2 regions of the Gluconobacter sp. genome follow, and region 1 is predicted to be linked to the other one. Evidence: riboswitches for the same ligand, from Rfam matches in the RefSeq annotation. Region 1 holds a riboswitch; the other holds the start of a gene.
What was found. A riboswitch is a leader RNA that binds a small molecule or an ion and turns the genes downstream of it on or off. The one in region 1 is predicted to bind thiamine pyrophosphate.
Positions count from the first base shown of each region.

Region 2: another riboswitch for thiamine pyrophosphate. It lies ahead of ABF979_RS04535 (TonB-dependent receptor); the one in region 1 lies ahead of thiC (phosphomethylpyrimidine synthase ThiC).

Region 1 covers NZ_JBDOBO010000001.1:443,744-456,025, reverse strand. Annotated here, with positions in the region: gene hemA (5-aminolevulinate synthase) at 1-1,066, shown strand, start outside; gene ABF979_RS02110 (gamma-glutamylcyclotransferase family protein) at 1,142-1,489, opposite strand; gene ABF979_RS02105 (DUF1543 domain-containing protein) at 1,527-2,024, opposite strand; TPP riboswitch at 2,126-2,275, shown strand; gene thiC (phosphomethylpyrimidine synthase ThiC) at 2,334-4,187, shown strand; gene ABF979_RS02095 (hypothetical protein) at 4,201-4,557, shown strand; gene ABF979_RS02090 (CvpA family protein) at 4,561-5,124, shown strand; gene purF (amidophosphoribosyltransferase) at 5,150-6,589, shown strand; gene ABF979_RS02080 (histidine kinase dimerization/phosphoacceptor domain -containing protein) at 6,675-8,879, opposite strand; gene ABF979_RS02075 (S10 family peptidase) at 9,035-10,537, opposite strand; gene ABF979_RS02070 (class II fumarate hydratase) at 10,652-12,058, opposite strand; gene ABF979_RS02065 (hypothetical protein) at 12,256-12,282, opposite strand, start outside.
Region 2 covers NZ_JBDOBO010000005.1:77,230-89,511, reverse strand. Annotated here, with positions in the region: gene ABF979_RS04555 (AGE family epimerase/isomerase) at 94-1,353, shown strand; gene ABF979_RS04550 (YdcF family protein) at 1,347-1,928, opposite strand; gene ABF979_RS04545 (MFS transporter) at 1,925-3,154, opposite strand; gene ABF979_RS04540 (S46 family peptidase) at 3,273-5,354, opposite strand; TPP riboswitch at 5,493-5,625, shown strand; gene ABF979_RS04535 (TonB-dependent receptor) at 5,709-8,084, shown strand; gene ABF979_RS04530 (phosphotransferase enzyme family protein) at 8,089-9,231, shown strand; gene pnuC (nicotinamide riboside transporter PnuC) at 9,222-9,782, shown strand; gene ABF979_RS04520 (TonB-dependent receptor) at 9,847-12,201, opposite strand.

The DNA.
Region 1 (12,282 bases):
TTCCAACGATTATCTCGGCATGGGGCAGCACCCGGAAGTTCTCAAGGCGATGCACAACGCCCTTGATGAGACGGGCGCTGGTGCAGGCGGAACACGCAACATTTCCGGCACCAACCACTATCATGTGGAACTGGAAAAAGAACTGGCGTCCCTGCATGGCAAAGAAAGTGCACTGCTCTTCAACTCAGGTTACCTGTCCAACTGGGTGACGCTGGGAACGATTGCAGGCCGTCTGCGCAATTGCGTGGTTCTGTCTGACGAACTCAATCATGCGTCCATGATTGAAGGTATCCGTCATTCCCGCGCTGAGAAGCAGATTTTCCGTCACAATGATGTGGAAGATCTGGAGCGTCGCCTGAAAGAACTTCCAGCAGACGTTCCCAAGATCATTGCGTTTGAGTCCGTCTATTCCATGGATGGCGACATCGCGCCGATCGAAGCCTTCTGCGATCTGGCCGACAAATACGGCGCGATGACTTACCTTGATGAAGTTCATGCCGTGGGCATGTACGGCGATCACGGTGCAGGCGTAGCTGAAAAGCTGGGCCTGTCTCATCGTCTGACGGTGATCGAAGGGACGCTTGGCAAGGGATACGGCGTTGTGGGGGGCTACATTGCTGCCTCTGCACCGCTTTGCGATTTCGTGCGCTCTTTCGGTTCAGGTTTCATTTTCTCCACGGCTCTGCCGCCGATGATTGCTGCGGGTGCTCTGGCCAGCGTCCGTTATCTCAAGCGCAGCAGCGTCGAGCGTGAGGGGCAGCAGCGTGCGGTTGCCTATCTGCGTGCCGCTCTGGACAAGGCAGGCATTCCGCATGTCGGCAATCCGAGCCATATCGTCCCCGTCATGGTGGGTGAGGCAGAACTTTGCCGGGATCTGTCCGACGAATTGCTGAACCGCTTCGGGCATTACATCCAGCCAATCAACTTCCCGACCGTCCCGCGCGGAACGGAGCGTCTGCGCCTGACGCCGACGCCGCTTCATACGAACGAAGCAATCGATGAACTGGTTGAAGCACTCTCCACGCTTTGGCGTGAACGTCAGCTCAAGCGCTCTGAAGCGGCCTGAAGTCAGGTAGGACAGCGCTCTGAATTCTGAAAAAGGCAGCCGGGTCACTGGCTGCCTTTTTTGATTCTGCACTGGTCAGGCGAGCACGTGGACCCATGCATTCTTGCCTGAGCGCAGTGTAACTTGCACCCTTTTGTAGCTGGACACTTCGTAAGCGTCCGCAGCGAGAAGCTCAGCTTCAGTGATGCGGAAGACTTGCCCCGTGATTTCGTCCTGTGGATTGTCACTAGGGCGAATAACAGGATGAAAGCGTTTGCCGCTGGCCTTGATAACAGCAGCGTCCGTGATTTCCATCATCGACGTCTGATAGCCCGTTATCGCATCATCTTCGCCATGTAGCAGGCGACTAAATGAGGAGAGCTGAACCTCGGGGTGCTGGAGCGTTCCGTAAGAAAACAGATAAACCGACATTGGGTCTGGCATGAGTGGCTCCCTTGCCGTGAGATGAAGTGGGAGGACGTCAGATCTTTCGGTAGCCCTGCCAAAGCGCTGTCACAGGTTGCCCGTCTTTCTGTGGGGTCAGATGGATGTAAAGCCCATCAATCTGTTCCAGAGGCAGGCAATCATCTACTTCCATGAAGTTATCGCGGTGGCGGTGGTCATAGCCCGGTAATAAGGTCTTTTTGGCTTTTGCCTTGGCCTCTTCTGGCGATGCAGCAACAAGAAACGTGAAGGCGTGCTCTTCCTTGAGTTCGCCAGGCGCATACCCACCCATATTGATGAAATAGAGCGTTTTGCCGCCTACAGGCTTTTCAGGACTGAGTGTAACAGCATGTCCATCAGCCCATGCAATGACACCATAGGCGTCAACGTGCAGGGAGTTTCGTACTCCAAACCAGCGCTCCGCAAGAGAGGGATAGGCATCTTCCGGCTTGTTCGCGATCGCAAACTGAACATCATGAACTTCGATATTGGCGCCGGGCGCTGCCCCGCCGAGATAGAAAACATACAGGTTCAAGGGCGTGCCCTCCTGAGTAAAATAAAGCGGGTCATAGCTGTTTATCGGCCTCACTTCACGGTGAAACGCATTGACAGGGCGAAGCGGATGCGATGAGTGTGGCCCCTACCAGGGGGAGCTTCGCCCGAAGAAGCTGAGAGGTCACTGAAAGACTGCAAGGTCTGCGGTGTGACGACCCTGCCGGGTGCATTCTGCATCCGGGAAACCTGATCCGGTTAGAACCGGCGGAGGGAATGGTGTTGAGACACAACGAAACTGGCATAGCCGGTGTTCCGTGTTGTTACTCCCTCTGCCTCAGAGGGGGCGAACATGGGTGATATTCCACAAAACCTGAACCAGAAACCAGCGGTAGATCACGTGACGACAGGCCCGATCCAAGGGTCCTGCAAGAAATGGTCCGAAGCACCGGGGCGTCCGGATATCCTGGTTCCCTATCGCGAAATTGCGCTGCATCCGTCAGCCAATGAGGCGCCTGTCAGAGTTTATGACACGTCTGGTCCGTACACAGACACGTCTGTCACGATTGACGTGAAGAAGGGCTTGTCTGCTCCGCGGGCGGAATGGCTTGCAAAGCGGGGCTTCCAGCAGGTTCCCGCTCGTGCGGTCAAACCGGAAGACAATGGATTTGCCAGCGAAGCTCAGGCTGTTCCGGCCTGTCCTGCGGCGCATGAGGTCTATTCCGGCGAGGGCGCGAAATTCGTCACCCAGTATGAATTTGCGCGGGCAGGGATCATCACGGAAGAGATGATCTATATTGCTCATCGCGAAAACGTCTGCCGTGCTGAGATGGCTGAAGGAGCAGAAGAACGCCTTGCCGATGGCGAGGATTTTGGTGCCTCTATTCCAGCTTTCATTACGCCTGAATTCGTGCGGGAAGAAGTTGCGCGGGGCCGGGCTGTTATCCCCGCCAATATCAACCATCCGGAACTTGAGCCGGTTATTATTGGCCGAAACTTCCTTGTGAAGGTGAACGCCAATATCGGCAATTCGGCGGTGACGTCGTCTGCCGCAGAAGAAGTCGAGAAGCTGGTCTGGTCCATCCGCTGGGGTGCGGACACGGTGATGGATCTTTCCACCGGTCGGAATATCCACAACATCCGTGACTGGATTATGCGGAACTCTCCAGTGCCGATCGGCACGGTGCCGCTGTATCAGGCGCTGGAAAAAGTGAATGGTGTTCCTGAGAAGCTGACGTGGGAAATTTTCCGCGACACGCTGATCGAGCAGGCCGAGCAGGGTGTGGATTATTTCACGATTCATGCTGGTGTCCGCCTTCAGCATATTCCGCTGACTGCAAAGCGCACGACGGGCATTGTCTCCCGTGGTGGCTCCATCATGGCGTCCTGGTGTCTGGCGCATCACCGCGAGAGTTTCCTCTACGAGCACTTCGAAGAGATCTGCGACATCATGCGCCGGTATGACATCACCTTCTCCTTGGGGGATGGCCTGCGTCCGGGGTCGATTGCCGATGCGAATGACGCGGCACAGTTTGCTGAACTGACGACGTTGGGTGAACTGACGAAGGTGGCCTGGGCAAAGGGCTGTCAGGTCATGATTGAAGGGCCGGGTCATGTGCCGATGCACAAGATCAAGGTCAACATGACCAAGCAGCTCAAGGAATGTGGGGAAGCGCCGTTCTACACGCTTGGTCCGCTAACGACGGACATTGCGCCGGGTTATGACCACATTACGTCCGGTATCGGGGCGGCCATGATTGGCTGGTTCGGGACGGCGATGCTCTGCTACGTGACGCCGAAGGAACATCTGGGTCTGCCGGACCGCTCAGACGTGAAAACGGGTGTCATAACCTACCGGATTGCTGCCCATGCGGCAGATCTGGCGAAGGGACATCCGGCGGCTCAGCTACGAGACGATGCGCTGTCCCGTGCACGGTTCGAGTTCCGGTGGGAAGATCAGTTCAATCTGGCGCTGGATCCGGATACGGCACGCAGCTTCCACGATGAAACGCTTCCGAAAGAGGCGCACAAGACAGCTCATTTCTGCTCAATGTGTGGTCCGAAGTTCTGCTCCATGAAAATCAGCCATGACATTCGCCGGGAGGCAGAACGTCAGGATGGTATGGCGCAGATGAGTGAGGTCTTTCAGGAACATGGGGCAAAACTCTACGTTCCAGAAAACGAAGTAGAAACGATCGCGGAATAACGCCCTTCGCGGAATGATTGAGGGTGATGGCCTTGCGTCCATAGGTCATCACCCTCATCATAGAGTGATGCCGCTTAAGGAAGACCTTCGCCCATTCCGAAAAACCCGCAAAGTCACGAAACTGGCGACCCGACTGGGCAATTCGGCTTCAAGCTGCGTGCTGCATGTCATGGTCAATGATCGTGCGGGCCTGGTTCGGGAAAGTGCGGCTTTTGTCGGCCTTCTTGAGAAGGTGTGGAAGGCGCGGGGTGTTGATGCTGACCAGGTCTGGGTAGAACTGAACGAAAGAATCCGCCTGGCGGAAGAACTTCGTGCTAATGGCATCCGTCCCCGTAAAGGCGGTCATTACCGTTCCACCAAACTGCCCTGAGCCATGCCCTCTCTTCCAGATCTGTCTCATATTTCGCCGGATGATCTGAGCCGGCTGGATATCGGCGTGCTGATCGTTATTGGTCTGTCTGCTCTGTGGGGACTCACGCGCGGTTTTACGACCGAGCTATCTGGGCTTGTTGCCTGGGCGTCTGCCGTCATTCTCACCTATCGGTTTCACGCTGCCCTTGTTCCGTGGATTTCTCCGTATCTGCATGAAAGCTGGTTGGCGGAGAGCGTAAGCGCGGCAGTCCTGTTCATCGTCATTCTGCTAACTCTGACGACGATCGCCGGGCGTGTAGGAGCAGCGGTGAGGGGCACTCTTTTTGGGGGCGTAGACCGCATACTGGGCGCTATTTTCGGCATTCTGCGCGGATATGTGATGCTGATCGCACTTTATCTGCTGGCAGGGTCTTTTTTCGGGTCCTGGACCTCCTACCTGATGCAGGGAAGCTTCACCGGGCCATATATTGAGGCCGGAGCATCCCGACTTGCCGGTTATCTGCCACATTCATTGCAACCACATCTTGCATCGCCGCCCACAAGCGGTCATGACGCGTCGTTGTGAACCCAGTCCGGAAAGGCCGAACTGCATGACTGCCTCCGATACTCTTAACCGTCCTTACGAGGAATGTGGCGTTTTCGGCGTCTGGGGCGTGCCTGATGCGTCTGCCCTGACCGCTCTTGGACTCCATGCACTTCAGCATCGTGGTCAGGAAGCTGCCGGAATCGTCAGTTTCGATAACGAACGGTTCCATCAGCACAAAGGTCTGGGGCTGGTCGGTGATGTCTTCGGAGACAGCCGTGTCATGGCAACGCTGCCTGGAAGTGTCGCCATCGGTCATAACCGATACGCCACTACAGGCGGAACGCATGTCCGGAATGTGCAGCCGCTGTATGCGGATTATGAGTTCGGTGGGTTGGCAGTCGCCCATAACGGGAACCTCACCAACTCCGCGACCCTGAAGCAGGCGTTGGTAAAGCGCGGATGTATCTTCCATTCTTCCACGGATACGGAAGTCTTCATTCACCTCATTGCCATCTCTCTGTACACCACAGTGCTCGATCGGTTCATTGATGCTGTCAAGCAGGTGAAGGGGGCTTATTCCCTCATTACCCTGACGCCCGATGACGGCCTGATCGGCATGCGTGATCCATTGGGCGTTCGTCCGCTGGTTCTGGGTCGGATGCCGGGTTACGAAGATTCGAATGGTGGCTGGGTTCTTTCCAGTGAGACCTGTGCGCTCGACATCATTGGAGCGGAATATGTTCGGGATATCGAGCCCGGCGAAATCGTGGTGATAAACTCTGAGGGGCTGCGATCCCTTCGTCCGTTTGGCGATCAGGGTGGGCGCTTCTGCGTTTTTGAATACATCTACTTTGCACGGCCTGATTCAGTGCTCGAAGGCCAGCCTGTCTACGAAGCCCGCAAGCGCATTGGTGCGGAGCTGGCGCGTGAGACGGCAGTCGAAGCAGACGTTGTCGTGCCAGTGCCGGACTCCGGCGTTCCGTCTGCTATCGGATATGCGGCTGAGAGCGGTATCCCGTTTGAGCTGGGTATCATCCGCAATCATTACGTCGGCCGGACATTCATTGAGCCAACGGATCAGATCCGAAATCTTGGCGTGAAGATGAAGCACTCCGCCAATCGTCCGGTTCTAGCTGGACGTCGGGTCGTTCTGGTTGATGACTCGATTGTACGTGGAACGACGTCTCGCAAGATTGTGGATATGGTGCGCGCGGCCGGTGCGACGGAAGTGCATATGCGCATTACGTCCCCGCCAACGCGCCACCCTTGCTTCTATGGCATTGATACGCCCGAAGAGAGCAAGCTGATGGCAGCAACGCATACGATGGAAGAAATGGCTTCCGTTATTGGGGTCGATAGTCTGGCGTTCATCAGCTTTGACGGCTTGTATCGGGCGCTCGGTCATGAAAGCCGTGCAGATGGGGCCGGTCGCTATTGTGATGCCTGCTTCACGGGTGATTATCCGATCACGCTCGTGGACAAAGAAGGCAATCTGGTTTCCTGAGTGATATTCGCTCTATTGCGACCATAAAAAAAGCGCCTGCTCTCATGAGAGAGCAGGCGCTTTTTTTGTGCTCAGACAGATGCTTTCAGGAATACAGACCGTCAGGAATGTCTTCATGCGCTGAGGCAGGTCCGTTGATGTCGAGCGGCACAGCCATGATGGCCTCAAGGCCAGGGGAAAGCGGCGTATAGGTGAGGGTGCCACCAAGACTGCCGACGACAGCCTTCATCATGCGTGTCCCGAAACCGCTTCCGTTCAGATTGATGTCATGACGGCCCTGATCGGAAACAGTCAGCGTCAGACGGTCGCCAGTGACGGAAAGCGAGAGGTAAAGCGGACCGGCCTGGCCGCCGTAGGCATATTTGCTGGCATTGATGACCAGCTCCGTCAGCACCAGCCCGACATTAATGGCGCGGTCTGCCGAAATGGAGACGGGTGACAGAACCATGCGAAGTTGCGCCTGCCATTCTTCGCCGAGTGAAGAGCAGAGCTCTTCCATCAACTCTTCAAGGTAGCGGCTCAGATCAACCATGCCCATCTGATCGCCACGATACAGACGCCGATGAACCAGCCCGATGGCCGCAATCCGGTGCTGGGCTTCAGACAGGGCTTCGGTGGTTTCTTCGTTCGTGGACGTCCGGGCCTGAAGCTTCAGGAAAGATGCCACCATTTGCAGTGAGTTCTGCACACGATGGTTTACCTCACGGATCAGGAAGTCTTTCTGTTGAATCAGGCTTTCACGTTCCTGAACTGTTGCCGTCAGGGTCGCATTCAACTCGCGGAGTTGCTGGGTCTGATAATCGGCAATCAGGCTGCGGCGGAGACGACGGGCGGCCTGCTTCTGTTCTGTCGTCCATCGATGGGAATGGCCCAGAACGGTCTGCTCCCAAGACTCGAAAGATTTGCGAGGATGCAGAATCCCGTCGTGGTCAGGCGCTCCCTTGTGAGGATTGCCAGCCCACTCGATGACCTGAACGATCTCGACCCGGCTCCAGACAAGCGTCAGGGAGGTTCGGAAAGGCAGTGTGATGGCCAGAATTCCGGCAGAAGCCTCGGGCCACATTTCTGCGGGAGGGTAGTCTTTGCCCAGACACGAGCTACAGAAAATCCCGCCGTTGCTGCCCAGACGGAGCCAGTCACGAATGGCCAGGAGATCCGAATGTTCAGGAACCTTGCCAGACGTTTTGATTTCCTTCTGATCAATGACTGCAAAGCCATCGCAGGGAAACAGACTGCGTAACTCCGTAACGGATCGCTGCAGGTTGTCCTTTACGGACGCGGCAGGGTCGAAATGGGATGTCGCGAACTCAATGGCATTTCTCAGGCGCAGACGCTCCTGATACGTGATGAGTTCTTCCTTGTTTCGAAGCTGACGTGACATGACGCCAGCGAGCGTCCGGCATGCGGCTCTGATGTCCTCAGAAAGGATGCGCGGTGTCGCATTGTGGCAGGTGATCATGCCCCACAAAATGCCGTCCACGACCAGGGAGATCGAGGCTGAGGCCGCCACCCCCATGTTCGACATATACTGCAAATGGACGGGTGAGATGCTGCGAAGCTGCACATCGCTCAGGTCGATACCTGTGGTGCCAGCCTCAACAGGGCGAATAGGGGCAGCTTCGTAATGAATGTCTGGAATGACACAGATACGGTTGCGCAGATAAAGCGCACGCGCCTGCCGGGGAATATCGCTGGCCGGAAAGTGGTGGTTCATGAGGGATGGGAAAGCCTCATTGCGCTTTTCCCCCATCACGCAGCCAGAGCCGTCTTCCTGAAAGCGGTAGACAAGCACGCGATCAAATTCGGTCAGCTTCGCGAAGACCTGTGCGCCGTGATGGCACACGGCAGCAATGTCCGGGCAACGCTCGAAACGATCAGCCGTGGCATCAATCTGGCTGAAGATTTCCCACGTCAGGAAATTACGACTGTCCAGAGGCTCTAGTTCTACCAGAAGGTGCTCGCCAGAGACGTGGAACTGGGCATTGAATGTCTCGTCCTGCAGGCCGGAGACCCGGGTATTGTTCAGGGCCTTGCCGCCTGACTGTTTCAGTCCATCCGCTGGAATGTTCAGAAGATCAGGTAGGCTCTGGCCCAGCCAGTTCGGATTGAGGCGCGCTTCCAGATCGCCTGCACCGGCAATAATCTGAAGAGTATCGGCCTTGGCAATCAGGAGAAGCCCGTAGGGCTGGATCGCATCCGGGCGATGGATCTGCTCACGATCACAGGATGTGAGCAGCGCATCTGAAAGGGGCTGCCCCGACTGGAGAGAGATCTTCGACGATAAGGTCAAGGTCTGAAAATCCCTCTTGGCGGAAATGCAGAAAGTGTTTGGTCTTGTCATCTAGGCAGGGGCTGCTCGAAAAGCAAACCCCTGTGAAAATACGACAATTCAACAGGAATATATCGTGAACCTTAAGGTTTTCGGCCCCCTGTTGTCAATTTGGCTTACTGCTGGATTGCGTCCTGTTGCATCCAGGATGCGACGTCTAGAGATAGAGCATGACGGCTGGCCGGGCGCGTATAGAGCATGTGGCCACCCTGATAGAGATGCAGGGAAACGCGGTCTGCTCCGACCGTCAGATGGTCCTTCATCCAGCGGGCTGTGCCGAACGGGCAGGCAAGATCGTAGTACCCGTTTGCAACGAACACACGCAGACCGGGATCAAGCGCCAGAAGACGGTTCAGAACCGGAATCTGATGGATAGGGGCGGGGCCGTTTTCGCTCCATTTCCAGCTTGAATTGACCTTGAAGGAAAGCAGGTCATAGGTCAGCGGAGTCTGGAAACCGAGGTCGTTGGCGGCGTAACCAGAGAACGCGTTGCCATAAGCCCGGCCAAAGCCGAACAGCGTTGGGTCAGGGCTTTCGTCCAGACCATCTGCCGCAGGGTCGGCAATCGTCTGCGTAAAGTCATACAGGCCGTGAAGGCGACCGTTCTGGGACATGACGTCATGCGACCCGATCGCCGGAACACCATGCTGGCGCGTTACGACATCTTCCGGAAGGCCCGTACGGTGAGCGACTTCGGCGTAGAATGTCCTTCCATCTTCGCCACTGGGGATTTTGCCCGCAACCTTGGGAAGATAAGTGCCCATCGCCCATTCATACGCTGCATCAGCCGATTCCTGGGTGACGTTCGGGCTTTCATGAGCCGAAATCAGGCTGGGGATCATGAGGGCAGCAGACAGAGGGTTCTCGTCCGTGTCCAGAAGCGGCATTTCGATGGCAGGCGACAGCATCACGACGCCGTTCAACAGAATTCCCTGTTCCATCTGAAGCGCATTTGCCACCTGAATGGAGCGGATGCCACCATAGCTTTCACCCACCAGATAATGCGGGGAGGACTGGCGACTGTTCTTGGCTGTCCAGAGCTGGATGGCCTTGGCAAACGTGCTGGCATCCTGCTTGACACCGTAAAACTGGTCTCCAGCCTTGGCGGTGTCGAGCGGGCGGGAATAGCCCGTGCCCACGGCATCGAAGAAGACCATGTCCGTGAACGGAAGCCAGCTATCCGGATTGTCACCGAGCTTCGCGTGAGTGCCGTCGGTTGCGTCCTTGGGAGGCATGGTCAGTGCGACCGGGCCTGCGGCACCAAGGTTCAGATAGGCTGTTGCGGCACCGGGGCCACCGTTGAAGAAATACGAGACAGGACGCTTGGCGTCCGCTGCGCCGTCCTTCGTGTAGGACACGTAGAACATGCGCGCCGTCGGCTTCCCATCGGGGCCACGGAGGGTCAGGGTGCCGGCATGCGCGGTGTAGGCGATGCCATTCAGATGATGCTTCGTAACCGAGTCAGTGGGAAGCAGAGCGGCTTCACCGGTAAAGCTGTCTGAGGCCTTGGCTGCGTCAGCTTTGGGCGTGTCCTTCGGGGCATCTGCCGCCAGGGCAGGAAAGGCAGAGACGGGTGAAAGAAGGGACAGGGCAAGCAGCAGCGCGCGGCGGGACATCATCTGTCTGTCATCTCCGATGAGAATTGCAGGGTTGTTTCTGCCCTACCAGCACGGATGCTCGTCTGCCACCTGCCCCGCATGAAGTTTTCGTCATGCGGGGCCGGTATTGTCTTGTTACTGGCCCTGAGGCGCCTTGATGTTGGGAGACAGCATCAGCCGCGGATCGGCAACGCGATCATAGTCACGGGCTGTCATGAAGCCCAGTTCCAGAGCAGCTTCCTTCGGGCTCAGGTTCTTTTCCATCGCATGATGGGCGACCTGTGCGGCCTTGTCGTATCCAATGGCGGGAGAAAGCGCCGTAACGAGCACGAGAGAGCGGTCCAGATCCTGCTTCAGTTTGTCTTCGTTAGCGCGAATGCCTTCGACAAGATGCTGACGGAAGTTCTCTGACCCGTCATGAAGAAGCGTGATGCCCTGCATGATGTTGTGGATCATGAGCGGCTTGTACACGTTCATGTCGATCATGCCGGACGCGCCACCCAAGCCAACCGCCACATCATTGCTCATGACCTGAAGGGCGAGCATGGACAGGGCTTCAGCCTGTGTCGGGTTGATTTTGCCAGGCATGATGGAAGAGCCCGGCTCGTTTTCTGGCAGCAGCAGTTCGCCGAAACCAGCACGAGGGCCGCAGGCCAGCAGGCGGATGTCATTGGCGATTTTGAACAGGCTTCCCGCCGCAGTCCGCAGGCAACCCGACAGGTGAACTAGCGCATCGTGTGCGCCCTGAAGGGCGAATTTGTTTTCGCCAGCCGTGAAGCCCAGTTGCGTCAGATGCGCGATTTCTCCACAGGCACGGGTGTCAAATCCGGGATCTGTATTCACACCAGTTCCGAGCGCCGTTCCGCCGAGAGCCAACGGGAGGAGGCCATCACGGGCCGCTTCAAGGCGTGCGATGTTGTCTGTCAGCATCCCGGCGTAGCCATGCCATTCCTGACCAAGCGTAATGGGGACAGCATCCTGAAGATGCGTGCGGCCGACCTTGACCAGATCCTTCCATTCTTCCGCCTTGGCAGCGATGGCATCCCGCAGTCTGGTGAGGGCAGGGATAAGGCGGCGATGTACACCCAGAACAGCCGCAATGTGCATGGCCGTGGGGAAGTTGCAGTTGGTGGACTGCGCCATGTTGACGTGATCGTTCGGGTGTAACGGTGTTTTGCTACCTAGCGGCTGACCCGTGAGTTGGCTGGCCCGGTTTGCGATGACTTCATTGACGTTCATGTTGAACTGCGTGCCAGAGCCCGTCATCCAGACATGGAGCGGGAACATCCGGTTATGCTGCCCGGTCATGATCTCATCGCAGATGGTATGAATCAGATCGGCGCGATCCTGGGACAGGCGGCCACTGGCTGCATTGGCCGAGGCGCAGGCACGCTTCATGATCGCATAAGCCTCGATCATTTCCTGCGGCATCAGTTCGCGGCCGATGCTGAAATATTTCAGGGAGCGCTGTGTCTGAGCGCCCCACAGAACATCATCAGCAACTTCGATCTGGCCCATGCCATCGGTTTCAATACGGCTCATGCGGTCTGGAGCTTTCCTGCAGGACGGAGTTCATGCCTGCGCGGAAACTATCCCAGAAGGATCAGGGGGAAAACAGGGGAAGGGACGCAGATGAGGCTGGGCGCGTGAAAAACGTTCCCCAGCATTGTCGACGCAGACAATCAGCAGATGGCGCTTTCGCTTGAAGCACAGACAACTGCTGACTGAGATGTCGGCCTTTAACGGCCGAGCCAGCGATCCCCACC
Region 2 (12,282 bases), on a different contig from region 1:
CGAGTACCGCCGACGAGACCCTCAGGAACCCAACCGCTGCTGATGCGTCCTCATCAGACTGTCTGACTACTACCACCGTAGTATGGAGTTTTTATGACCGATCGCCTCTCCCCCATTCTGCTCAGTAGAGACGCCTGGATCCGCCGACCATCTCACCGGGCATGGCTCGAGATGCAGGGCCGTCGGTTGCTGGATTTCAGCAAGGAAGGTTGTATCGACGGGGGTTTTGCGGGGCTGGATATGGAAGGTCATCTTCCTGAAGGTGCCAAGGCAGAAGCGACCCTGACTGCGCGGTGCGTTCACGCTTATGCGACTGCGGAACTCCAGGGCATTCCAGGAAGCGCGCCGCTCGTCGCACATGGCGTGAATGCGCTCATGACATCCTTTCGGGACCAGCAGCACGGAGGCTGGAACCACTTTGCGGATCAGCCTCACGAGCGCAAGCAGGCCTATCTGCACGCGTTCGTCGCACTTGCCGCGTCCTCTGCTGTTCTGATCGGTGTGGAAGGTGCCAACGCACTTCTCAAAGACGCCATCCATCAGATCGAGACGCATTTCTGGTCTGAAGACGAAGGCGTCATGCGTGAGAGCTTCGCAGATGACTGGTCAGACGAAGAGAACTATCGCGGGGCCAACAGTAACATGCATTCCACAGAAGCCTTCATGGCTCTTGCGGATGTTACCGGCGATGTGAAGTGGTTGCGCCGCGCGCTGCGGATTGTCACCCGGTTTGTGCATGAATTGGCCCCACAGCAGGGCTTCGCAATGCCCGAGCACTTCAACCGAAATTGGGATCTGCTGCAGAATTATCATGAAGACAAACCTACGGACGATCTACGCCCCTACGGCATGACACCGGGTCATTTCGTCGAATGGTCTCACCTGACCGTGAAACTGGAAGCAGCTCTACTCCGCAGGGGCGAAACAGCTCCGGGCTGGATGCTTCATGACGCACAGGCGCTCTTCGAAACCGGAATGAAGTCAGGCTGGAACGTCGATGGTCTTCCCGGAATGGTTTACACAATTGACTGGGATCACAAACCCCATGTGCCTTCGCGCGTCCACTGGGCTCATGCAGAAGCTCTGACGGCGGCAATCAACCTGTATAAGCGCACGGGAAATCCACATTACGAGCACTGGTATCGCACGATCTGGGATTATATCGACACAACCCTCATCGATCGGGATTTTGGCAGCTGGTTCAACGAAGTCAGCCCGGAAGGCGAGCCGACAGAACATATCTACAAAGGTAAGGGCGACCTTTACCATGCCTACCAGTCCACGCTGGCACCGATGATGCCACTGGCTCCGTCACTCGCAACAGCGATTGAACAGATTGGCGTGCCTTACTGAGCAGGGATCGGTTTCGTTACCCAATACACCGGGAGCGCCACGGCCTCCCGGAACAGATAGTAGAGTTCAGGCAGTCGAAAGACTTTCGGATAAGCGCCTGACACGTCTTTCACGCCAGCATGCCGCAATGCCCATTCTGCCCGCATGATGTGAAACCACTGCGAAACGACGACAGCCCCTTCCGGCGCTTCCTGCGCAACATGCAGAGCCGTTAGCCAGGTATTGTTTCCCTGGGAATCAACAATGATCGCTTCGGCCGGAACACCGTGATTTTCCAGCCAGTGCGCCATGATTTCAGCTTCATCCTGATGATTGGAAGTTTCCACAGCTCCACTCACCATCAGTTCCCGAACGCGCTTTTCTTTCCAGAGTAACAATCCGGTTTCCAGACGGTCCTGCAACGCTGGCTTCGGCACGCCCGCATCCGTGACGGCTGTGCCGAAAATGACGCCCATTTCTGCGGGGCTGGCAGAAGCACGCATACCCATTACGGCAACGCATGCGCACCAACTCGCACACAAAATACCGCCAGCCAACGCCGCTGCCGCAATCCGCTTTCCCCAGCGAACGGTCACGAGTGCTTCTCGCCCTGCTGCTCCCGCATGCGCAGGATGTATAACAACGCCACCACTGCCGCCAAAAACCCCGACAGTGCTCCGACTCCCAGGGACCACCGCGGCCCAAAATAATTGGCAACCCATCCCACAACAGGGGCACCAAATGGGGATGATCCTGCAAAAACAGCAAACCGGATGGCCAGCACGCGCCCTCGCATGGATGGGTCGCTCGAGAGCTGCATGAAGCTGTTACTGGTAGCCGTAAATGTCAGAGACGATACGCCGGTAATGAGCAACGTGCAGGCAAAAAGCCAGTATGTCGGGGCCAATGCTCCCAACAGGCAACCAACACCAAAAATCAGTGAGCCATTCAGCAGAACATCAAAATCAGCTTTTTTGCGACTTGCTGCCAGAAAGCCTCCCAGAATGGTGCCAACGGCCATCGCGGAATTCAGAATTCCATAGCCATGCGCGCCGACGTGAAACACACCAACGGCCATGGTCGCAATAAAGATGGGAAAGTTGAGACCAAACGCTCCGATAATAAACAGCATAATCAGAATGGTCCGAAGATCCTCGCGCGCCCAGACATAGCGCAGACCACTGGTCAGGGCATTACGCTCGCTTTCTCTGGCTCTGGCATGCCGAAACAGGTCCTCACGCCGAATAAACAGCAACGAACCCATGACACCGAAAAACGAAACCCCGTTCAGGACAAACGACCAGCCTGAACCAATTTCTGCAATACAGAACCCTGCAACCGCAGGCCCAATCATCCGCCCAGCGTTATAGGACATGGAATTGATGGCCACTGCATTTGGAAGATCGGTCTCTCCCACCAACTCACCGACAAATGTCTGGCGGACAGGACTGTCAAACGCGGCAACACAGCCACTTAGAAACGCAAACAGATCCACCTGCCACAGACGGATCGACCCCGTAACAACAAGCAGGCCGAGTGCAACGGCCAGAACACCCAGAGCACCTTGGGTAAAGAGCAGGAATCGATGCTTCTCAACCCGATCTGCAATCAGTCCGGTCCAGAGCATTAGCAAGAGGGGTGGGGCAAGCTGGAGGGCCATCACGATGCCAATGGCCATGGCATCGTGATGGGTCAGTTCAGTAAGAACAAGCCAGTCCTGCGTGGTAAACTGCATCCATGTCCCGATGTTGGAGAACAGAGCTCCCCACACCCAGACACGATAATTACGCCGCCCCAGAGAGCGGAAAGTGTCACCCAGCATCAGGGGACACTCCAGGCTGAAAACAACAGGAAGACGGACAGACTGGCATCTACCCACTGTCAGGAATCTTACATTAGATGTCGAGGGTTATTCCGCAGGAACGACCCTCACATCATGATTACAGGTGTCCCTGTTCCAGTTCCTGAGCAAGGGCATCGGCATGATAGACGGTCTTGAGTGCAGCCATGATAGCGCTCGTATCCGTCGAAACCGCTCTATTGCGCTCGCCATCGTAATAAAGATCGCCAGCCAGACTATTGAGATTACCGTCGAAAATCAGACCTACCACATTGCCCTGCCGGTTAATGACCGGGGAGCCTGAATTTCCACCCACAATATCATTCGTCGAAACAAAATCGAGATTCGTGGACAGTGTCAGAAGAGGTTTCGCATCAAGCCAGACCTGCGGAAGGCGGAACGGATCGCTGCCGGTCGCATGTTTGTACATTCCGGCAAAGTTTGTGAAGGGCGCAATCGTCTTGGCACCATCCTGCCAGCCTTTGACGGTGCCGTAAGACAGTCTTGGTGAGAATGTAGCATCCGGATAAAGCGTATCTGCCTTTCCTTCTGCCTGTGCGCGCGCAAACTGGGCACGGGCAATCGCACCCTGAGCTTCATGCATTGGTGCTTCGATCTGATCACGGCTTCGATTGCGGATCACATCCAGAACCGGCTGCAACTGACGGGCTAGAACAATCATCGGGTCCGTAGAGGCCTGAATGGCCTTTGCACCACCCTTATACAACGCAAGGCGCTGCGCAGGATCAGCAAGCTTCGTTCCCTGCATCAGCTCCGCAGCGCGTTCATCCGGGCTTTTTGTGCCGAGAACCAGATGAACGGCAGCATCATCCTCACCCAGCATCTGACGCATCGTGGTCATGCCCAGAGCCAGCGTCATGGTTTCCAGATCGACATGCACCGGCACTTTGGCAGAAATTTCAGCTTCAAGTTCAGCCAGTTCGGCATCGTGGTAGCCCGCACGACGCTCGGCATCCGGCTTCTGGCGCTCCTGCGCGGCTGACACGAGCATGACAGCATCACCCAGCAAGCCATGAACTGTACGGGCAATGGCAAAGTCATGGCCATAAGACTGGCGCTGTATGGCCAATGCAGCTTCTACCTTTTTGAACGGCTCACCATAGATCTTGCGGCGCTCGGCATCCGCATCAATCCAGGCCTGTAGAGCACGATCTTCCGCTTCACGCTTTTCCATCACGCCAGGTTCCCGCAGGGCCTTCACGGTGCCCGATAGAGATTTCAGGCCGTTCTGAACGCCGAACAGCGTATTCTGCGCTTCAATCAGATGTTCTTTGCTCTCACGCGAATACTGCCAGAGCGCCCCTTCAATGGTCGAATACACGCCAATGATGGTTGGCAGGATAACATCCCGCTGGAACGTCAATGCACTGGCCGGAAGCGACCGCTGCGTCCGCCCTGGGTTACCAGACGTGAACACCAGCTCTCCCGCTTTTGGTCCTTTCGGATCAAACTTGAAGAAAGGTGTGTGGACCGGCTTACCGTCCTCAAACACCCGCAACATCGACAGATCGATATCATACCGTGGAAAGGTAAAATTGTCCGGATCGCCGCCAAAGAATGCGATATCCTGATCTGGCGCCATCACGAGGCGCACATCCTGATATCGACGATAGCGATACAGGGCGGTCTGACCACCATGGTAAAGCGTCACGACATCACACCGCCAGTGTATTGCATCTCCGCCCGCACATTCCTTCGTCAGAACGCTACTGGCAGCCTGAAGCGCCTTTGCATAATCCGCACCGTGCTTGCCTGCGGTCATATCAGCGACACGGCCTGTCACGTCTTTCACCTGATCCAGACGATCCAGCTCCATACCCGGACATTGCGGCTCTTTGGAAACATCTGCTGCCGAAAAACCATCATGAAAATAATCGTGTGTCTTGTCTGACAGATCCGTCAGGCAGGTATTGGCACAATGATGGTTCGTCATCACCAACCCGTCACCAGAGACAAAGGACGCCGAGCATCCTTCTGCCAGACGTGCTGAAGACTGAATGACGTGGTTGATCCATTCAGCCGAAGGCTCGAAGCCATACTGCTGCTTCAACTGACGAGCTGGCAGATGGTCGAACGTCCACATTCCTTCCTCGGCCTGAGCTGAACCAAGGGCCGTGCTGGCAATGAGCAGAGCAGGCAACAAGCGCTTAACAACACGCATGACAGATCCTAAAAATGTTATCTTATAACAATACTCTATCCTGCTCTGCCTCGCCGCTCCATCCCTGCCGACGAAATTTTGATACCCCCACGCAATACGGAATTTATTGACATTCGCTCGCAGCCCATGAAGGAGTGCGTCTTCACCTTGGGGCGCCCTGACAAAGGGCTGAGAGACTGCTGAGGGTATGCGCTTTAGAGCCATACCAGCGCAGTGACCCATCGAACCTGATCCAGTTCATGCTGGCGGAGGGATGGTGGCTACTGACAGATCCAAAGACTGGATTTTCGGTGTCTCTCGTCGTCCCCGCTGCGCATGGGGGGATCGCAGTATTGCAGGCGGGACAGCACCATCATGACCACCGTATTTGCGCGCAAATCCCGCCAGGTTCCTGTCTTCCTGCTCGGCCTGACCGTTTGTGCCGGTACAGTGCGCGCGGCGGATACCACAGCCCTTACCCCACCTGCGCCCATAGCCCCGAAGGCCGAGCACATCACGGTTCACCGCGTCTCTGACAGTGCGCCCGGACATCAGCCCGGCGGCGGACTGATCCGACCGGAAAACAGCGTGCGCTCTATCAGCACAGTCGGCCGCGACTACATGGACAAGCAGCCCCCGATGGCGACGGCCTATCAGCTCGCCTCCATGCTGCCCGGTGCGAATGTTGCCACATCCGACCCGTTCGGCTTTTCGCCCAACACCAACCTGACCGTTCGCGGCCTGAACAATGATGCCATCGGCTATGTGCTGGAAGGCACGCCGCTGAACGATGTCGCCTATTATTCCGGATATCCGAGCCAGTTCGCTGACAGCGAGAATTATAGTCAGGTCGCACTTGCCCAAGGGTCGGCCGATCTGGACAGTCCGGTTTTGAACGCCGCCGGTGGGCTGATGAGCCTGTCTTTTCTCGATCCGTCACAGAAGGCCGGGGGTTTCGCCAGCGTCTCCTATGGCTCCTTCGACACCAACCGCGAATTCATTCGCCTTGAAACGGGCAACATCGGCAATTCCGGTATTCGTGGCTTTGTATCCTATTCCCACAGCGCCAGCGATAACTGGCGCGGACCGGGGCGGGACAAACGCCAGCATGTCGATTTCAAGTTCCTGAAGGACTGGGGCCAGGGCAACCGCACCAGCCTTATCGGTTCCTTCAACACCACCGTCACCAGCTATTATCCGCAGGTCACGATGGAAAGCTGGAAAGTCGATGGCATCCATGGCGCGAACAACCTTGCAGGCCATTATGACGCCTCCAACGCAGACAACGCCGTCAATTACTGGCGTCTGTGGCGCGCGCAGGAACGCACCTTCTATGCAGGCGCGCCCGTCCATCTGCATCTGACGCATAAGCTTTCCCTGGACGTCACACCTTACGCACAGTTCGCCTATGGCAACGTTCCGGGTGGCTCCACACTGACGGAAACCGGTCTCTATAACGGCACTCAGCCCCTAAGTGACACGCTCACGCTGCCCAATGCACAGGATGGAACTGCTGTCGTGCGTGCCAACTACACGCAACGCAGTTATCGCTCCGGATTCAATTCCACCCTGCATTACAAAACCGGCTGGAACGATTTCGTCCTCGGTTACTGGTATGATTACGGAGACGACAACGAGCAGCAGCCCTTCACAACCGTTTCTGCCACCGGCGCCTCAGGCGATATCTGGGCGGAAAACAACAGTAGCCTGATCCATCTTGCGAACGGACAGAAACTGCTGGGCGGCAGCTTCCACACCATTTCCCAGACCAACGCGCTGTATGTGGGCGATCACATCTCGCTCCTGCATGATCGCCTGACCATCGAGGCGGGTTTCAAGGCCGTCATGATGAGCCGCGCTGGCACGAACAATGTTCCCGGCCCTCAGTATCGTGTGGCGTCAAACAGCATGGAGCCTCTGCCGCGTGTTGGCGTCCGCTGGCGCATTGATGAGCAGAACCAGATCTTCTTCAACGCCACGACCAATTTCCGCGCGCCAGACCAGACGGCGCTTTACAATACCTACGACCCAACCTCCGGCGCACTCGCGACAACAGGCAGTGCGGATGTCCGCAACGAATATTCCATTTCCGAAGAACTGGGATATCGCCGCACAGGACAATGGATCATCGGCAGCCTGACGCTGTTCAACTACAATTTCACCAACCGCCAGATCTCAACGCTGGCCTCCCAGAATGGCTCCATCATTCAGACGACCATGAATGCCGGCGGCCAAACCTCCCGCGGTGTGGATGTGGAAATCGGCCTCCGCCCCTGGCACCACTTCAGCCCCTATGTTTCCGGCGAGTATCTGCACGCCACCATTGATAACAACATTGCCTCCGGCGGCGATCTTCTGCCGACCAAAGGCAAAATGGCCGTTCGCAGCCCGACGCTTCAGGCCGCTGCTGGCATCAGCTACGATGACGGGCATATCTTCGGCGTGGCCACCCTGCATTACACGGGGCACCAATACGCAACGTTCATGAATGATGAGCGGATGTCAGACCGCACAACAGGCGATATTTCCGTCGGCTACCGCTTCGGTGATCTGTCTCGCCTGCACAAGCCAACCCTGCGCCTGAACTTCATCAACATCACCAATGAGCGCTCCCTGTCCGGCGTTGCCAGCCCGACCCTGAACGCAAAGGATACGACCGGCATTTACGGCAGCACGATCAGTGGGAGTGCCCCAAGTTATTACATCGGCGGCGGTTTCGCAGCCCTGTTCACAGCATCCACAGGCTTCTGAACCCGTGGCCGTTCCCGGACAGTTCGGCGTCAATGGTGTGCAGGCTGAACGGCACTGGCCGCCTCTGACACTCGCCGAGGCGAAACGTGTTCTGGCATTTTTTCCCAACACAGCCGTTCCGGAAACCGTTCTGTGGCATGGACAACGCCCATTCTCCGCGACGGCCCTGATCCGCCTTATCGACGGCACGACGCTGTTCCTGAAGCGCCACGACCCACGCCTGCGCGATCAGAATGCCCTGACGGAAGAACATGACTTCATGGCACACCTTGTGCGTCATGACCTACCCGTGACCTCACCGCTCAAAACGCAGAATGGACATTCGGCGCTGACGGATCATGGCTGGGTTTACGAGGTCTTTCCTCCCTTACCCGGTCTGGACCTTTATCGAGACGTTCAATCCTGGGAGCCGTTTCTCTGTTCCAAACAGGCACATACGGCAGGAAGTGCACTCGCTCGCCTGCATCTTGCGGCAACAGATTATACCGCCCGCGCCCGCCCTGATCGGCTTTTGCTGTCCAGCTTCAACGCCATTACCCACCCGGATCTTGAGACTGGCCTTCGCGTCTGGAGCGCGTCTCAACCGGATCTCAATACAACGTTAAATCCTCAATCCTGGCAGCAGATCCTGAGTGTTCTTGAACCTTTCCATGCAAAGCTTCGACCCCTCCTGATGGATATTGTCCCCTGCTGGGGACACGGCGACTGGCATCCATCCAACCAGTTCTGGACTTCGGATACTCCCGATGCCGAAATTTGCGGGATCTTTGATTTTGGCATGTCTGATCGCACCTGCGCCGCTTACGATCTTGCAGTTGCCATTGAACGCACTGCCATCTCATGGCTCTCAACCGATTATCGCGTCTCATGGGACCAGCTAACCGCACTTCTGAGGGGCTATCAGAATATCCGCCCTCTCACACCCCAGGAATGCAAACTGGTTGTTGCGTTTCTACCGCTTGTTCATGTCGAATTCGCATTGTCTGAGGTCGCATATTACAGCGCGCTGCTTCGCGATGAGGCATCCGCACACGTTGCCTATGCGGACTATCTTCTGGGTCATGCCCACTGGTTTGCAGGCCATGAAGGACAACACCTTCTGAACTGGCTCCGTAAAACTCTGAACGGCACTGCGGTATGTCCCTGACAGAACTCATTGCGGCCCTGCTCAGCGCCATGGGCGTGTGGTTGACAGCACGCCGCAACATGGCCTGTTGGCCATTCTCTCTTCTTGCCGCACTCTTATATGGATGGGTATTTTTTAAAGCCCATCTTTATGCTGATGCCTGCCTTCAGGCTGTATTCTGTGGCTGTCTGATTTATGGCTGGTGGTGCTGGATAAGAGATGGCGCTCAGGGTGATGATACCCTGCATATTCGGCCGCTTTCAGGGCGCGGGCTTCTCTTCGGTCTACTGAGCGGCGCACTAGGCGGCGGATTGTGGGCTTTCTGTCTGGCGCGTTTTACAGATGACCCCACCCCGATGGCTGATGCTTTCCTGAGTAGTTACAGTCTGGTCGCGCAGATCTGGGCCGCGCGACGCCATACGATCAGTTGGGCCTGCTGGATCGTGATCGACACAGCTTATGTTGCCATGTTCATCAATCGCACCCTTTATCCAACGGCTGCACTTTACGCGATATTTGTGGGGCTGGCGGTACATGGACTGTTCAAATGGCAAAGAGCGTCTCAAGAATAACGGGAAAGCAGAGTGTGCTTTCCCGCCATATGAGGAACAGTCTCTCAACCGAAACGCATTTCCCTCAATACGCTACGCTGACTTCTCCCAGGAACATGCGCCCTGCGGATGGCGTTGAACGGTTTGAGAAAAGACTCTGATAGTTCAGTCTGTTGGCCAGATTGTAGCCATTCATGGAGATTTTCCAATGCTGATTGAAGCGATGGGAAATCATGGCACTGAAGTCTAGGTTGGCGGGTGCACGCAGCGTATTGGCCGCATTCAACCAGACATGCTCACGCCAGGTCAGTCCACCACCCACCGTCAGGTTATAGGGCTTATCCGGGAAGGCACTATATGCGGACCAGAGTGTTGCCTGATTGTGCGGCACATACTGAACATTCTTGCCACGGTTTGCCTTCGTGGCGGAAGACGTCGTGCTGCTGTCATAGAGGGCATAAGTCGCTGACACGTTCCAGCCTGGCAGAATGACGCCCCCGACAGACAGTTCCAGTCCCTGATTGCGCTGCCGATCAGAAGACCCCTGAATTTCACCGGTCACCGGATCAGCATTCAGCGCATTGCCCTTGTCCAGACGGAACAGTGAGGCGGTTAGACCCAGGCGGTCATGGAGAATGCTGTACTTGGCCCCAAGCTCATAAAGCTGAGCCTTCTCCGGGCTGGCAAAAGAATTGGTTCCCGGACGAATGGGTACAGACCCGTTGGTGACGTACATTCCCATTGGGGTCGTGGAATTGGCCCAAGTGAAATAATAGGTCTGATGTTCGTCTGGTGTTACGACAAGGCTAGCGTTCGGATTGAAGACGCCTGTAACATCATGAAAATGCTGATCGGGGTTCTTCGCAACATTGCCTCCCGTCAGATTATAGCTTGTCTGCCAGCGATCCCAGCGGAAACCACCTTTCACAGAGAGCCACTTGGTGAACCAGATCTGATCGAACAGGAACAGACCGGTGTCGAACCCGTAACCATTGCTGTGAGACTTCGCGCCCAGTGAACCCAGAGACACCAGACCACCCGGATTCATGTCCCCTGGTACGAGATCCAGATTTCCCACATGCGGGTTTGGATTAACAAGGTTCGCATAAGGTTTTGGCTTCAGATACGTCGACTGGGAGCGAACATCATTAACGCGCTCCACATCAAACCCAGCAACCAGTTGATGCTTGAGAAAGCTCGTATGGAAATCAGCCACCATTGAGCCGACATTCTGCACAGACCAGCTTGTTTGCTCATAAGGTAACGGTGCCATGTACGTTCCGGCGCCCGTGCCCGCGCCTGCACCAACAGGCCCGGAACGCGCAACAAGTGCTTTTGAGGCATCCCCGTTGAAGTAATTATTCACACAGGTGGTATCGCAGGTCGCTTTTGAGGCTGCAAAAGACCGGTAATATTCACCACCACGCAAATCGTCATAGAACGTGACATGCTTGTTCAGCTTGAAGCTGAAACGTGCTGTTTCCATGTTGGAGTTGGTGGCGTTCTGGTCGTTATCCGTTCCGTACCAGTTCGTCCGACGGATACCGTATTCCGTAATAGGCTGCCCGTACTTTGCGCCCGGCTTGGTAACGACCGGGACACCGAAATCAGGAACGGAGTTTTCCTGCTGGTGCATGTACTGCAGAATAAGTGTTGTTCTCTTACCGATCCCAAATGCAAGCGACGGAGCAACACCCCAGCGATGGGAGAAGATATAATCTCGTCCTACAACATTATGCTCATCGCCCATGCCCGTAATCCGGAAGGCTGTAGAGTCATTGATTTTCTGGTTCACATCCAGCGTGCCGCGATAATAACTGCCTGATCCGCCTGAAAAATCAGCGGCATAATGGTTCTTCAAACCCGGGGTTTTAGTCACCATGTTGATGGCGCCACCCGTCGTACCATTCCCGAAAACTTCGGAAGACGGCCCCTTGATGACAGACACGTTTTCGAAATTGAATGAATCGCGGGAATACACACCGAAGTCCCGTAAGCCATCTTCATAAATATCATTCTGGGCCTGAAATCCGCGGATCAGAAACTGATCGCCATTCATGCCACCAGCGCCCTCACCGATGGACGTTGTTACACCCGGCACATTCCTGAGAGCTTCATCGAGAGATTTGACATTCTGCTGCTGCATCAGGGCCTGCGGCACAACATTGATGTTCTGCGGCGTATGCATGACATCCTGCGGCATCCGGGAGAGCCCGAGGGACTGATGCATGGTGTTAAACCCATGCCCCTGAACTGTCAGATGTTCGACATCCGATCCTTCGATATCCGTTGGATCTTCAAAATGCCGCGTCGATGACTCGGGTTTACGCTCTGGCTTTTTTTCATGCTTCACAGGGTCGGCAGCATACCCTTGGGAAGACATCAGGAGCGTACCGGCAACTGAAAGAGACGTAATGTGTGTGCGCAGCGAGCCTGTCACCGGAACCTCTTCATTCAGACAAGTTATTTTACATTCGGGAATCCCTATATTGGTAATGAGAAACATTCTCAATAGGGTTTT